4 regions of the Auritidibacter ignavus genome follow, and region 1 is predicted to be linked to each of the others. Evidence: riboswitches for the same ligand, from Rfam matches in the RefSeq annotation. Region 1 holds a riboswitch; each other region holds the start of a gene.
The links. A riboswitch is a leader RNA that binds a small molecule or an ion and turns the genes downstream of it on or off. The one in region 1 is predicted to bind S-adenosylmethionine.
Positions count from the first base shown of each region.

Region 1 (3,599 bases):
TCACCAGCGCCGACCATTCCGGTTGATTGGTGATGGCAATGGTCTTGACCGGAGCCCCATTGGCACGGTTGAGTAAAGAGGCCGATCCCGCAGCCGACCCGATATCGATGGCTTCGGCTCGCAGGTTCTCGTTGGCCTTATTCGAACCGGCTGAATAGACCCACTCCACTGAGATCCCCTGATCGGTCAGTTCATCTTCGAGCCAGCCCTGATCTTTGATGATCAAGCTCAGCGGAGAATACGTCGCGTAGTCCAGGGTCAGCGTGTCGTCAGGATTATCGATGGACCCCGATCCTTCACCGACCAGACAGCCGGACAGGGTCACCGACAGCGCAAGAACGCTTGCAGTGGCCACACCACCGCGGAGAAACTGGAATGTCATCGTCCTGCCCCCGCTGTGTCGGTGGTGGCGGTCGATTCGGTCACGCCCAGCCCTTCGTACAGATGCCGGGCGAGGTCGACGAGTTCTGGGGTGGAGAGATCCCGTGGCCGGGCACCGGGAACCTGGCAGATCTCCTGCACTGTCGCTCCGGGCTGCCCAGACTGGTCCGAGCCCAGCAACATGATGTGATCGGATAAGTGTAGGGCCTCATCCACGTCGTGGGTGACCAATAAGATCGTGGTGTTGGTGGCAGCATGCACATCCAGTAATAGCTGTTGCATTTTGATCCTGGTCAGCGCGTCCAAGGCGCCAAAAGGCTCGTCCAGTAGTAGCACTTCCGGGCTCCGTGCCAGCGCCCGGGCCAGGGAAGCGCGCTGGGCCATACCTCCGGAAATTTCTCGAGGCCGGTGCTTGGCCACCTGCCCGAGCCCGACCAGCTCAAGGAGTTCGGCCACGCGCTCGCGACCGGCCCGCCGACCGGTGCCACGGGGTAGCCCGAGCGCTACATTGGCGGCAATGCTACGCCACGGCAACAGTCGGGGCTCTTGGAATCCGACACCGGTTCGGGGGTCATAGGCTACTACCGTGTCGCCACCGATCAGCACATGCCCGGTGTTTTCGGTATCCAGGCCCCCCACGGTGCGAAGCAACGTGGATTTTCCCGATCCGGAGGCTCCGATGATCGATAAGATCTCCCCGGGAGCAACCGTGAACGACATATCGCGCAGAATGGTGCGTGTCCCGGTGTCGGTGGTAAAGCTACGCCCGACGTGGTCGAAGGTGACCGATAGTTGTGAACCGGACGCGAGTTGACCGGAGGTACTGGAAAGGGGTTGACCGGAGGCGCCGGCGCCGGGGGTGGACGAAGCAACAGAAGGCACGTACATCACTCTCCATCGTTCCTGGCGTTAGCACCCTGCTGATTCACGTCAATGTGCCAGTCGAAGCAACAGACAATTGTGTCTCACGTGTCGGGGTTGCTGCGGTGTCAAAGAGCCAGATCTCTCAACCGCTCTGGATGGTTACGTGCTTATCTAATCTTTTCGTTTCTCCGCTTGTCAAAATCGGGTGTCATAAAAGACCCCGAGCAAACGCGGTCTGGGATCTCATCGTGGTGAAACCGCGTTCGTCGGGGTCTTGATCGGGGAGTTCAAAGCTCGGGAAATTCCAGAGCGTTTAGGCGTCGTCTCGGTGACGCCACCGCACCAGCAGGATGCCCACCAGCAACACGATCGCGCCACCCACGCCAGCCCAGAGCAACGAGGAGGTACTGCCGGTCTTGGCCAGTTCATCGTCAGCTACCTGGGGGTTGTGTTCACCGTTGTTGCTGTCTGACTCGGCCCGGTCGGTGTCATCCACCTCTGCCGGGGCATTGACCGGCTTGGCGACGTCCGGGGTCGCGGGGCTAGATTCGGTGTCTGCGGGCTCTTCACTGGTCTGGGTAGGGGATTCTTCCGGTTCGTGTGTGGGGGTTTCTGCGGGGGTTGGGGGCTGCTGGGGCGTTGCTTCGGGCGACGTCTCAGAGTCTGCCGGCTCCTCGGCTGGGGAACTGGACGCTACGGCCGGCTGAGTCTCGGTCCGGAAACTCAGCTCCACCTGGTCTTCGTGCCCGTGTTGCCGGGCGGTGACGAGCAAGAGCGCCTGAGAGCGACGGTGTGACTCGGGGTGTACCGGCAGAGTGACGAACCGGTGTTGGGAGACGTGGGATTGTTCCAGTGTCCAAGTCACGGTGTCTTCGTCAGGAGAATCCGCAGTGTGCGCTAGGTAAATCTCGTCGCCGTGCGCCACGCGTTGTAGGTCGACCGGTTCGCCGTCTTCATCGGTGTAGGTGTACTCCAGGCCGGAGTCTGACTCAGCCGACAGGGCCAGATGGCCTGATGCGGCGTCGATGGTCACCGGCCCCAGCAAGGTCGGGTCTGACGCATCACGGTCGGCAGGAATGAGAAACTCTTCGGCGTCCACCTGCAGGCTCCCCGGGGCCGCCGCGGTGCTCTGATGCGCCTGAAGATCAAGTCCCGAGGCCTCTTCGATGAGATAGTCGTAGACTGCCCGCACGTGATCCACCGAGTTCTCACCCAGATCGGCGCTACGGTTTGAGGCCGAGACGGTCTTGTCCTCCAGCTTGATCTCGTCGGTATAGTGCCAGATTGCCGCCTGGGTGGCAGCGATGGCCTCGTCGCTGGCCAACTGGCTGACTCCGGGTACGTTGGCCGCCAGCTCCTCCAGTTCCAGGGCCGGGTAGGAATTCTGCACGATCCACCCCACCCGCAAAGAGGTGGAGGCATCCCGCGTGTGCTCCGGGCCCGGGGAGGTTTTGGCGAAATCGTCCCACCGATCTACGGTGCCGATAGAATCGATCAAGGTCGCTTGCGAGATCTCCAAACAGTAGGCCGGAATTGTCTCGCCGTTGATCTCAACCTGGAACAGGCCGGTGGCCACCGTCCGGGGGTTGCTCCCGTCGGCCTCAGTGGTGTGCACGCGGTAGCCGGGTTCACCGTGGCCGGTCAGTGTGGTGGAATCACCCACATCAAAGTCCGGGACCGAATGCCATGAGGCCGTCTCGTGTGAGCCGGTATCCCGCCAGACGCCGGTGAATCGTGTCTGCGTGATCTGGTGGTCGGTGACAGTGGCGTGGGCGAGATCCGGGGAAGCGGTCATCGCCACGGCCACACCCAGCGTGGCCCCGGTGGTCAGCAACCGGGTAGGAATCAGAGGTGTTGAGCGTGCGTTCACAGCGAGTTTCCCTTCAGCAGAGATGTATCGGACGGTGTTTACGCTAGGAGCCGGTGGGTTACCCCGGGCCGGGACCGAACTAATCTGTGGATACAGCCTGCGCTGTGGATGAGGCTTCGCATGGATCGAGCCCGATATGCTATGCGAGCCCTGATGCAGCCGATCGGCAGGTCACGTCGCTGATTGGCGCCTGAGCGATCATCGGTTACAGTGGATGCATCAATCGTTCAGAGCGCCCGAGAAACCTCGCTCGTTGACGCCGCAGTAATCGCCTGTTCTTTCGGGAGCGGGCGCTCATGCCAACAATGATGGAGGCATTACCGGCTGTGAGTTACGCACATTTTTCCCGTCAGTTTCGGCAGCTCTTTGACGAGATCGGCCGTGGTGATCGCGCGCGAGAAGCCGGGCGACATCTTCCGATCATTCCGCTCGAGCAGTTGCGCGATGCCGGGCTCGGGGCCGTTACGGTGCCCCGACAGGATCC
Region 1 covers NZ_CP122564.1:2,288,556-2,292,154, forward strand. Annotated here, with positions in the region: gene QDX22_RS10390 (aliphatic sulfonate ABC transporter substrate-binding protein) at 1-382, opposite strand, end outside; gene QDX22_RS10395 (ABC transporter ATP-binding protein) at 379-1,269, opposite strand; SAM riboswitch class I at 1,273-1,407, opposite strand; gene QDX22_RS10400 (Cys-Gln thioester bond-forming surface protein) at 1,559-3,115, opposite strand; gene QDX22_RS10405 (acyl-CoA dehydrogenase family protein) at 3,442-3,599, shown strand, end outside.

Region 2 (3,599 bases), 1.2 Mb from region 1:
GCCGCGCGGATGATGGGCTTGCCACGCAACAGCCCAACCTCAGTGCACACTAACCAGTCGGTCTGTGGTAGCCGAGAATCTCGGGGTAGTTCGGCGGCGGTTCCGGAGACCAACAAGAATTCTCGGGAGTTGCGGTCTCGGCGACGGGCAATGCGATCTGGGTAAGCCAGAGCCGCTACGGTGGCGAGATCCTGCTCCCGGGGCTTCTCAGCCGGTGCTATACCGGAGGGGGTAGCACCGGTGAGGCCGAGAAATCGGTGCGCCTCGCGTGGAAGCTCACGTGCTCTCACATTGACACCGGGGGCTCTCTGATCGGAATCCAATAACGCTACCGCCGTGGCCGCGGTGGCAGGGTCGAGGAGTTCGGAACCGTCCAGTAAAGCGCGGGCGAGTCGTGGTTCTGTAGGAACTGAAGCTAAACGTCGACCCAGATCGGTCACCACCGGCCACGCACCGGAGTCTTCATCGGGCGGTTCGATAACTTCCAAAGCACGCAAGACCTCCACTGCGGCGCGATATGCGCGTTGCGGTGGACAGGTCGGGAGACGGGTCGGACCCCAACACGCCAGGAACAACACGGCCGAGGTCAGGTCACTGGTGAGGATCTCCGGGGTGATATCACTGGGGCGGGCAGCATATTCGCGTTCCGTCACACACCGTACGACCAGGCCTGGCCCGAGACGCGCCGCACGACCGGCCCGCTGCCGCATCGAGGCCTTGGACGCACCCACGGTGACCAGCCCGGTCATGGCCCGCATCGTGTCTAACCGTTGGGTTCGCTCCAGCCCTGAGTCCACCACGGCCCTGACCCCCGGAACGGTCAAGGACGACTCAGCGACATTCGTTGCCAGAATGATGCGCTGATGGTTGGCTCGGGAGAGTACCCGGTCCTGTTCCTCGACGGTGCTTGACCCGGTCAACACGAGGGCTTCAGGAAGCTGGCGTTGTACCGCGCGGATCTCGGCGACACCGGGCAGAAAGACCAAAACGTCTCCCTCGGTGCGGGCACTGGTCTGGGCCGTCGTCTTCGCAACGTGGGCGAGAAAATCTGGAGTGACGCCACGGTCGTCCAGCGCGGTGGGGGGCTGAGAGAATTCTTCGGTGAGGGCATAAATCTCGGTGTGGGCGGTGAATAATGCAGCATCAAAATAGTTCACCCACTGTTGCGACTGCGCAGTTGCTGACATCGCCACGAGTTCCAGGTCATCGCGTCGTGGTAAGAGATCGCGGATAAATGCGGCGGTGAGGTCGGTTTCTACGGAGCGTTCATGGATTTCGTCGATCACCACCGCCGAATCATCATCCAGGTCCGGATCACGCAACAGACGACGGAGCAACACTCCCACCGTGACGAACTCGATCTGAGTCTGTGCTGAGACCTTCGCATCGCCCCGAACGGTATAACCAATGTGGTCCCCCACGGTGGTGCGAGTGAGCTGTGCCAGTCGCCGTGCTGCTGCCCGGGCCGCAACCCGGCGCGGCTGGGTCACCACGACCTTGAGACCGGGCTCGCGGTGCTCGGCCCTGGCCGCCAACAACGGGGGAATGATCGTGGTTTTACCCGTACCCGGAGGTGATTCCACCACCGCGCGAAGCCGGTGCGGTAGCCCGAGAAGTTCTTCGACTAATGACGCGGCCGGTAACCCGTGGCCGATCTGTGGGAGGGCGTCGTGGAAGGACAATGAAGAACTGGTCATCCCTTGTAGTCTATGGACTCGTCGTTGGTAGGCAGAACCAGTGCAGTCTCCGATGTGATCAGACCTGGGATGAAATGACCGCCCAGATCTGGCAGAATACTTTGTATTGGTCACGAGTGTCAGTGAAACAGCCCCGGCTTGCTGACCGGCAACCCTCCACCGCGGTGGGGTGCCCCGGGTGAGGACCAGGCGCGAACCACAATGGTTCGCAGCAAGCGCGGGTCCACCGTGCTCTGAACGCTGTCTGCCGGCACGGTGTCAGAACACGAGTTGCGACCCCTGAGACAACAGGAGTCAAACCCCATGGGTCAATCACAGCAACCAGACAGCACCAACCCCAACACCTGGGGGCTAGCCACCAAACAGATTCACGCTGGGATTCCGGAGGTAGCCGACTACGGTTCCACCCAGCTTCCCATTCATGCCACAGCGTCCTATAACTTCCCGACTTTGCAGGACGCAGCCGATCGTTTCGCACTCTCCAGCCTGGGCCAGATCTACACCCGCATTACGAATCCCACCACCGACGCGGTCGAACAGAAGGTCGCCGCACTGGAAGGTGGCGTGGGGGCGGTGATGACCTCCTCCGGACAGTCCGCGACCACCCTGGCCGTTCTCAACCTTGCCGGTGCGGGAGATTCGGTGGTGGTGTCCGCATCACTATATGGTGGCACCCAAAACCTGTTCAAACACACCCTACCGCGACTCGGGATTGAAACGATCTTTGTTGACGATCCCGATGACCTTGACGCTTGGAAACAGGCCATTAAACCCAACACCAAGGTGCTCTTTGGTGAAGTGCTGGGTAACCCGAAAGCCGATGTGCTCGATGTGGAAGCGGTGGCAGATATTGCCCATCAGGCGGGGCTCCCCTTGATCGTGGATTCGACATTGACTCCACCGCCGGTGTTCCGCCCGTTCGAACACGGTGTGGATATTGTCGTGCATTCGGCGACCAAATACTTGGGCGGTCATGCCGCGGCGCTCGGCGGGTTCGTCGTTGATTCGGGCCATTTCGACTGGACAGCCGACCCGGAAAAATTCCCCTGGTTCAATACCCCCGACGAGTCGTATCACGGCGTGGTGTTCGGCACCGATTTTGGACCCGATGGACCGCTGGGTGCGAATCTCTCCTATATTTTGCGACTTCGCACCCAGCTGTTGCGCGATCTGGGCAGCGCAGCCAGCCCATTCAATGCTTGGATCGTCAACCTCGGCCTCGAGACCCTCTCCTTACGTGTCTCCCGCCATGTGGAATCAGCGCTGACGGTGGCGCACTGGCTGGAAGACCATCCCTTAGTTCAGCACGTGGCCTACGCCGGTCTGGAATCAAGTCCCTGGTATCACCGTGCCCAACGGCTGTTGCCCGAGGGAACCTCTGGCATCGTCTCCTTCAACATCGCCGGCGGTGCACAAGCCGGTCGGTTTTTCGCTGAAGCCTTGACGCTTCACAAGCGAGTCGCCAACCTTGGAGACACTCGCTCACTGGTGATTCACCCGGCTTCGACCACTCACGCACAGCTCAGTGAAGCAGAACAGCGGGCCGCCGGCGTCGAGCCGTCGTTAGTCAGGCTGTCGGTCGGTCTGGAGAACCCCGAGGATATCCTGGCTGATCTGCAACAAGGTTTTGCAGCAGTCGAACAGCGTCGCTAGCGCCACAACCGCGTAGCTACTCGCAGATACTGCCGGGCACAGTATCGACAACCGGAACTGAGGATGATGAACGTGTCAGTGGATGCAGAACCGATCGTTGCAGGTCGTGCGATCTCACCGGGGCTTCGGACCATCTCAGTGGGTGAACTGACCTTTGAAACCGGAGGCTGGCTACCCGAGGTGCAGCTGGCCTATGAAACCTGGGGCACACTCAATCAGGATGGCTCCAACGCCATCCTGATATTGCAC
Region 2 covers NZ_CP122564.1:1,135,197-1,138,795, reverse strand. Annotated here, with positions in the region: gene QDX22_RS05150 (ATP-dependent helicase C-terminal domain-containing protein) at 1-1,697, opposite strand, end outside; SAM riboswitch class IV at 1,806-1,921, shown strand; gene QDX22_RS05145 (O-acetylhomoserine aminocarboxypropyltransferase/cysteine synthase family protein) at 2,001-3,350, shown strand; gene metX (homoserine O-acetyltransferase MetX) at 3,417-3,599, shown strand, end outside.
Region 2: it holds a riboswitch for S-adenosylmethionine, as region 1 does, so the genes downstream of both, QDX22_RS05145 (O-acetylhomoserine aminocarboxypropyltransferase/cysteine synthase family protein) here and QDX22_RS10395 (ABC transporter ATP-binding protein) in region 1, are expected to answer to the same signal.

Region 3 (3,599 bases), 190 kb from region 1:
CCAGGTGGAGTATGTGTGTTCCGGGCATACTTCTTGACATCATTGACCAGGCGAATGAGCCGGTCCAAGTGTTCTGTGCTGATCGACCCAATGCTGAAGGCCTTCGTCGCTGCGGGAAACTCCGGTGGGATCTCGGGGCCGCCACTGATCGGTGGTGGACCGCCGGAGATGAATTCGGAGCGTTGCTGGCGTTGTTTGGCTTCTCGAGTTCCGATCCCGACAGACTCGGTAAAGTACTTCCGGCCATCCCGGTAACCACGAGCGCCCTCGGGAACGCCCAAAAGATCCTGCTGATCGGCACTGGACGCCGTGGCGCGTTGGGTATGACCGCTCAACAGCGTCTGGGCCCCGGCCAACGCAGTCTGCAAGGCTTCTGCCACATGGTTTATTTCCGGCAACGAGTCCCAGTAGTTGTCAGGTTCCACTAACCGCGTGGAGTCATGTTGTTGCGGGGCGGAGGCGAGCGACGAGTTCCAGTCTGCGCTCGCGGTTTCGGGAGTGTAGCGAGCGAATTTCTCGTAAGCGTCCGATGCGGCCAGGTCCTGCCCCAGCGATTTGAGCAAGACCAGAGCAGCGGCGGCCTTATCTCCCATGGAGGCCCCGGCCACGCCATCGAGATCCAAAAATGACAATGGGTGGCGGGCGCGCGGTGCGTCAGTGACCGTCATCGTGCACACCTCCCATCATCGATCAGTTGTTTGATAATATGCTCTGTCATTCGTTATGTAGAACATAGTATCGATTCCTGAGGACACGATAAGACCGCCGATTGTGACTGTGGATAGCGTGCAGTGTGGCGTCTTACGGAGTCATCTCTGGGTCTGTATTGAGGTTGAACGGGCTCGTCGATCTCTGAAGTCGTGTATGTGACAGCGGTCATGACAGCCTCATTGTGGTGTGTCAGACTAGCCCGGTAACCATCCAGATCGACCGAGAGACCTGGCTCGAAGACGTCGAGGCAACCCGCCATATGAGGCAAAGGTGCCAATGCCAGCTACGATGGAGGATTCCTATGATTTCTCTGCGTCACGTCACCACAACGTTCAAAGGTGGTGAGATTACCGCAGTCGATAACGTCAGCCTTGAGATACGTCGGGGCTCGATCCATGGCATTATCGGTTTTTCGGGGGCCGGTAAATCCACACTGTTGCGCAATATCAATCTGCTCGAACGGCCCACGGCCGGGCAGGTGTGGGTCGATGGCGAGGAGCTGACACAGCTCAACGCTGAGCAACTGCGTCAGCGTCGCCATCAGATCGGGATGATCTTCCAGGGGTTCAACCTGGTCAATAATCACACAGCGCTGGCCAATGTCGAGCAGTCTTTGACGTTTTCCGGGGTGAAAGACCGACGTGAGCGTCGCCGGCGGGCGCTGGAAGCGCTCGACTTGGTGGATCTTGCGGAGAAGGCTAGGGCCTATCCGGCGCAGCTATCTGGTGGCCAAAAACAGCGTGTTGCGATTGCGCGGGCGCTAGCCACCCAGCCGAATGTGTTGTTGTGCGATGAGCCAACCTCGGCATTGGATCCGTTCACTACTGCCACGGTCTTGCAATATCTGGCTGATATTAACGCTCAACTGGGGATCACCATTGTGCTGGTGACCTACGAAATGGAAGTGATTAAAGCCCTGGCCGATGACGTGACGGTCATGGAGCATGGCTCGATCGTGGAGCAATTCACCACCGATGACCTGCGGGCCGCAACCTTCCAGCCTCAGACCGCGATCGGGCGTTACCTGCTTTCTGAAGGGATCTCGGTACAGAAGGGACGGAGTACGCCCCCGGATGTTCCTGTCGTGGTGGAAGAGGCCGCGGAGTTGGCACTGCAGAAGGTGGGTGAGTGAGATGGAACGCATCCTCGAGCTCCTTCCCGAACTCACCACAGCACTGTTGCAGACCTTCGTTATGATCGGGGTCGCGATCCCGATTGCGGTGTTGCTCGGAACTCCGTTGGGAATTTGGTTGGTCAACCACGCGCCCGACGGGATTTCGCCCTCACCGCACTTGCATAAGGTGATATCGGCTTTGGTGAATGCGGTGCGGTCATTCCCGTTCTTGATCCTGCTGATCGCGATCATTCCCTTCACCCGTTTGCTGGTGGGGACCACGGTCGGCACAGCGGCGGCTATCGTTCCGCTGACGGTCAATGCCATCCCGTACTTCGCTCGACTGGTCGAACAGAACATCAATCAACTCGGCTCCGGGCCGATCGAGGCAGCCCGCGCGATGGGGGCGACCCGTGGTCAGATCATCCGGCAGGTCATGCTGGTAGACGCCCGGCCGGCGCTGATCGGCTCCATCACGATCACCACTGTCTCCTTTATTTCGTATTCGGCCATGGTCGGCCTGGTCGGAGGTGGCGGGATCGGGGACTTCGCGATCCGCTACGGCTATTACCGGTATGAAACCGAAGTCATGCTGGTTGCCATCGTGCTGATGCTGTTGCTGGTCAGCGCGGTGCAAATCCTGGGTAACCGCCTGGTGCGCATCACCGATAAACGCTTGGCCTAGCTCGCCAGTGGTCATCAGGCCCTTCAGAAATCTTGCTGTGAAAGGAAACTCACCATGACAATCACCATGCTCACCACTGCACCCTCGCGGCGATGGGGCGCTCTCGGCGCCAGCCTGCTGGCCGGGCTGTCCTTGACCTCCTGCGGGTTAGCTAATCAGCAAAGCACTGTTGATGAGGAACAGACCATTTCGATGATCGTCACCGAATCGGCGCCCTTCCAAGAGCCCACTGAGATCGTGAAAGATCAGCTTGAGGAAGAGGGGTGGACACTTGAGACCACCTATGTCACCGACATCGTGTTGCCGAATGAGGCGGTGAGCCAAGGCGAGTACGACGTCAACTTCTTCCAGCATCAGGCCTATTTGCGACAGTTTAATCAAGACAACGGAACCGATGTTGAGCCACTCTTCTCGGTCAATTACGCTCCCTCCGGTATTTTCTCGGAGAAGTACGAGACCTTGGACGAGCTTCCGGAGGGGGCGACCGTTGCCATTCCCGTCGATACCTCCAATAACGGTCGTGCTCTCAAGCTGTTGGCCGAGGGAGGCTTGATCGAGGTGGATGAGTCCAAAGACGTGACGGCGCTATCTCAACAGGACATCACCGCTAACCCGAAGGATCTCGAGTTCGTCGAAATCGATCAGCAGTCCTTGGGGCAGTCCTTGCCCGATGTTGACGCGGGCTTCGGGTTCGTCAGATTGATTGCCGAAGCCGGATATGACGTGGAGGAGACGGCTCTGATTCTCGAGGATAATCCTGAGGTTGAGGTCCCCTTCACTGTTGTCGTGGCTGCCAAGCCGGAATTCCGCGATACCGAGGCGGCTCAGGTCTTACAGGAGGCGTACCAGTCTGAGGAAGTCCAGCAGTGGTATGAGGATTATCTCGGAGGGGGAGTGGTCGCGCCTGAGGATACGATCACCGTAGGTGATTCGGCTCAGAAGTGGGAGGAGTTCACGTCGGGCAAGCTGTAAGGCTCGGCGGACGCGGGCTGAACAGAGAAATGGAGGGCTCTGCGGTGCGATCACTGTCTCAGGGCCGAGGTGTTGCTCGTCACCGTGGAAGATCGGCTCGCTGAGACTTCTGTGGTG
Region 3 covers NZ_CP122564.1:2,097,095-2,100,693, forward strand. Annotated here, with positions in the region: gene QDX22_RS09520 (HNH endonuclease signature motif containing protein) at 1-668, opposite strand, end outside; SAM riboswitch class I at 915-1,006, shown strand; gene QDX22_RS09525 (methionine ABC transporter ATP-binding protein) at 1,013-1,843, shown strand; gene QDX22_RS09530 (methionine ABC transporter permease) at 1,845-2,510, shown strand; gene QDX22_RS09535 (MetQ/NlpA family ABC transporter substrate-binding protein) at 2,565-3,482, shown strand.
Region 3: it holds a riboswitch for S-adenosylmethionine, as region 1 does, so the genes downstream of both, QDX22_RS09525 (methionine ABC transporter ATP-binding protein) here and QDX22_RS10395 (ABC transporter ATP-binding protein) in region 1, are expected to answer to the same signal.

Region 4 (3,599 bases), 580 kb from region 1:
GATCATTCTCGGTACCAGCGTGTTGACCTGTGGGCTTCTGGGTGCCGGTGTGCCCGTGGTGACCGCAATCCCGATCCCGCCCCTGGCTAACACCCCCGTGCAGGATGCACACCACAATGGGGTGGGCACCGCCGACGTGGCTCACCAATTCTCGAGTGCGCCCACACCGAGCCAGGAGTTGCACTGGCCCCAGACACGACCCGATGGTGCGACACAATCCGGACTCGTGGTGCATCACCCTGGCCGGGGAATCCCCGTCGAAGAATTCACAGGATCTCAGCCCCTGGCGTTCCCAGCACGTCACACACGGACACCACGAGCCCAGCCACGGTTCGGGAACGTTTCCAGAATCCCTACCTCGATACCGGCTACATGATGACCCGCGCGCCACGCGCGGGCGAGACTCTGACCGCGATCTTAGATGACTGGGTTGATGAACGTGATGCGACCTCGTCGGAGACGTTGAGGCAGAATTCCCGCCTGCGGATTGGAACGGGTGGTGAGCCCCCGACTACTCCCAGGATCCCTCGGAGAAGTTCCCTATCAGTGCGAAGCACCGATGCATAACTGGGAGCCGGTGACGGTCAAAGCCGGCGGAGATGATGCAAAGACCAATGATATCGGTGATAAACCGGCCCCGAATAGCGCCGTGAAGTACACGCCGGATGCCCCGAAGGACTTCCTGTGACGGTTAATCCGGAGAATGGTGAGGTGACCGCAACGGCAGACAGCACGGTCGAGCCGGGCTCCTATACCGTTCCGATTCAGCGCACCTTTGGTGATGGTCACCCTGATGAACTTCAGGTTAAGGTTATCGTGGCTCAAGTCCCTGTCTACGAGCCCATCACCGTAGCGATGAACGAGGAAGCGACCGTTGCGGTGCCACGCGGAAACGATGGCAACCCGTTGCCCGACGGCACCACCGTCGATGTCGACGGAGAGTGGCCACAGTGGGCCGCACTGCAACAGGATGGTTCCATTGCCGTCGCACCCACCCCACAGAACGCCGAACCGCGGGAGTATACCGTGCCGGTGACGATTACCGTCACGTCTGCGAGCGAGCAGTATGGTCCGGGATATGAGGCGGTCACCACTGCACCGGGTGGAACGGTTGCGGCCCCACAAACCGTCGAGCCGCAACTGCCAGAGGGGACTCGATTTGCAATCGACGAGTCATTTACCGTCCCAGACGACTGGGAGATCTCGCTTGATGAGACCACGGGAACCATCACGTACCGTGCGCCTGAGAACGCCGTGGACGAGGACAAAAGCGGTGGATCCGGAACCGCAACGGAGGGTGCTGCACCGAACAAGCGCCGCTTGGATGAGCAGTCTGGTGCAACTGGCTCTGGTTCGTCCTCAGACGTGGCGACTACCGGTACCGGAAACATCTTGGCCATTGCCGGCCTGGCTGTGGGCTCGATTGTGTGAGGAACCATTTTCGTCCCGGTGCGCAACCGCCGGGTGCACTAAGCGTCACCTGATCGTCGAATAACGACGGCACGGAAGACACACCGCGACGCTGGCCGCGTGGGGAAAGAACCCGGCGCGGCCAGCGTCGTCATAATGTGAGATATTCACGGTAATGAAGGTTTGACGACAGAATATGACGGGTCCTCCACCCGGTGCTTTGACCACTATCAGGGCGATTTTTAAAGTGTCTTTCAGAGTGGGTGGCGGTAGCGGAGGTTGAGACCAAATTCGTTAGACCAACCACTCCTCGAAAACAAGTAGAATACTTTGACAAAGGATCACGAGAACCGGTTCAACAAGCTCTGACTGGCCGGTCGGCAACCCTTTCCGCTGTGACGGGGTGCCTCAGATGATGATCCGGTCTTCAGCACACCGCTGGAGGCAAGCACGGCGTGCCCAGCACTGGCAGACACGCCCTAGTATCAAGGGGGACGTTATGTCTACTACCAGTCACTTTTCTGCCGAAGACTCTGAGGGCCCATGTCAATCCGGGTTTAGTACCCAACAAATTCACGCGGGCCGTATCCCGGATGAATCCATTCGTCCTGTACGCGAACCAGTCTATGTTTCAGCTGCCTTCGGATTCGATTCTTTCGCCCAAGCCCGTGAAGTCTTCGCCCAACGTCAACCTGGACTGACCTATTCCAGAACTGGAAATCCCACGGTTGGATTGCTGGAACGGCGACTTGCCAGCCTGGAAGACGGAGTCGGGGCGGTCGCCACCGCGTCGGGCCAGGCCGCCATCACGCTGAGTGTGCTGGCCCTGGCAGGACGGTCCTCGCAAAGCCCAGACGGTCAACCCCATCCGGAGGCTCCGGCCGGCCACGTGGTGGCTTCAAACCGTATCTATGGTGGCACCGCTGACTTGCTCAACGACAGCCTGGCGGAAGCCGGGATCACCACCACCTGGGTCAATCCGCACGATCCCCAGCAGTGGGAGGAAGCGATCACCGAACGCACGCGGGTCTTTGTGGTCGAATCCATTGCCAACCCACACGCAGACCTGCCGGATATCCCGGCCTTGGCAGAAGTTGCTCACCGGCACGGGGTGGCACTGATTGTCGACAATACCCTGGCGACACCGTATTTGCTCCAACCTGCTCGTCTGGGTGCTGACCTCGTGGTGCACTCGGTGACCAAATACTTGGTCGGAAACGGTTCCTCTCTCGGAGGAGCGGTCATTGTCACGGACAATTTCCATCCCTCACAACGTCCAGAGCTATGGCCACAGCTGACCACACCACGCCCTCGTTTTGGTCCTCAGTCCTTGGTGGAGAAATACGGGGAGGCAGGCTCTGTGCTGCATCTGCTTCGAGCACAGTTGCTCAACGACGTGGGACCGGTGCTATCGGCGTTGAACGCCCAGCAGGCTTTGGAGGGTATTGAAACGCTCGACCTGCGGTTGCCCCGCCACAGCCAGACCGCTACGGAACTCGCTCGTCGACTGGAACAGCACCCCGGTGTGCGTTCGGTGAGCCACCCCTCGCTGGAATCTCACCCGAATAAAGACATTGCGGAACGAGACTTCACGCGGGGGACGGGAGCGGTATTCTCTTTCGAATTGAATACCGATTCTGCCGGTGTTGAGCGGTTTTTCAATTCACTGCAGCTGTTTACCCTGGCGGTCAATCTTGGCGACTCTCGCTCCTTGATCACCCACCCGCTGACCACGACCCACTGTCGCCTTTCGGAGGAGCTTCGCATCGCTGGACAGATCAACGAGACCACCGTGCGACTGGCAGTTGGACGCGAAGATGTCGACGATTTGTGGCACGACGTCAAACAAGGGCTGGACCAGCTTGTTCAAGCAAATCAGCCCGCGTCCGAACAGGTCTGGGCAGATGCAAACACCACTAAGGCAGAAGAATCAGCAAAGGCGGCACTGTCATGACAACTCTTGATCTTCACCACAACATCCCGAGCAAGAAAAACGAAAATCCCACCCCGGGGTTCCGAACCCGAGCCATCCATGCTGGTCAAGACCCGGATCCACTGACCGGAGCGGTGATTCCACCGATCTATCAAACCTCGACGTTTGTGCAACCCGGTGTGGAAACACTACGCGCTGGCTTTGAATATTCCCGCGGCGGTAATCCCACACGGACCGGTCTCGAAGAACAGCTGGC
Region 4 covers NZ_CP122564.1:221,474-225,072, forward strand. Annotated here, with positions in the region: gene QDX22_RS00965 (hypothetical protein) at 560-688, shown strand; gene QDX22_RS00970 (Rib/alpha-like domain-containing protein) at 712-1,431, shown strand; SAM riboswitch class IV at 1,750-1,867, shown strand; gene QDX22_RS00975 (O-acetylhomoserine aminocarboxypropyltransferase/cysteine synthase family protein) at 1,910-3,364, shown strand; gene QDX22_RS00980 (cystathionine gamma-synthase) at 3,361-3,599, shown strand, end outside.
Region 4: it holds a riboswitch for S-adenosylmethionine, as region 1 does, so the genes downstream of both, QDX22_RS00975 (O-acetylhomoserine aminocarboxypropyltransferase/cysteine synthase family protein) here and QDX22_RS10395 (ABC transporter ATP-binding protein) in region 1, are expected to answer to the same signal.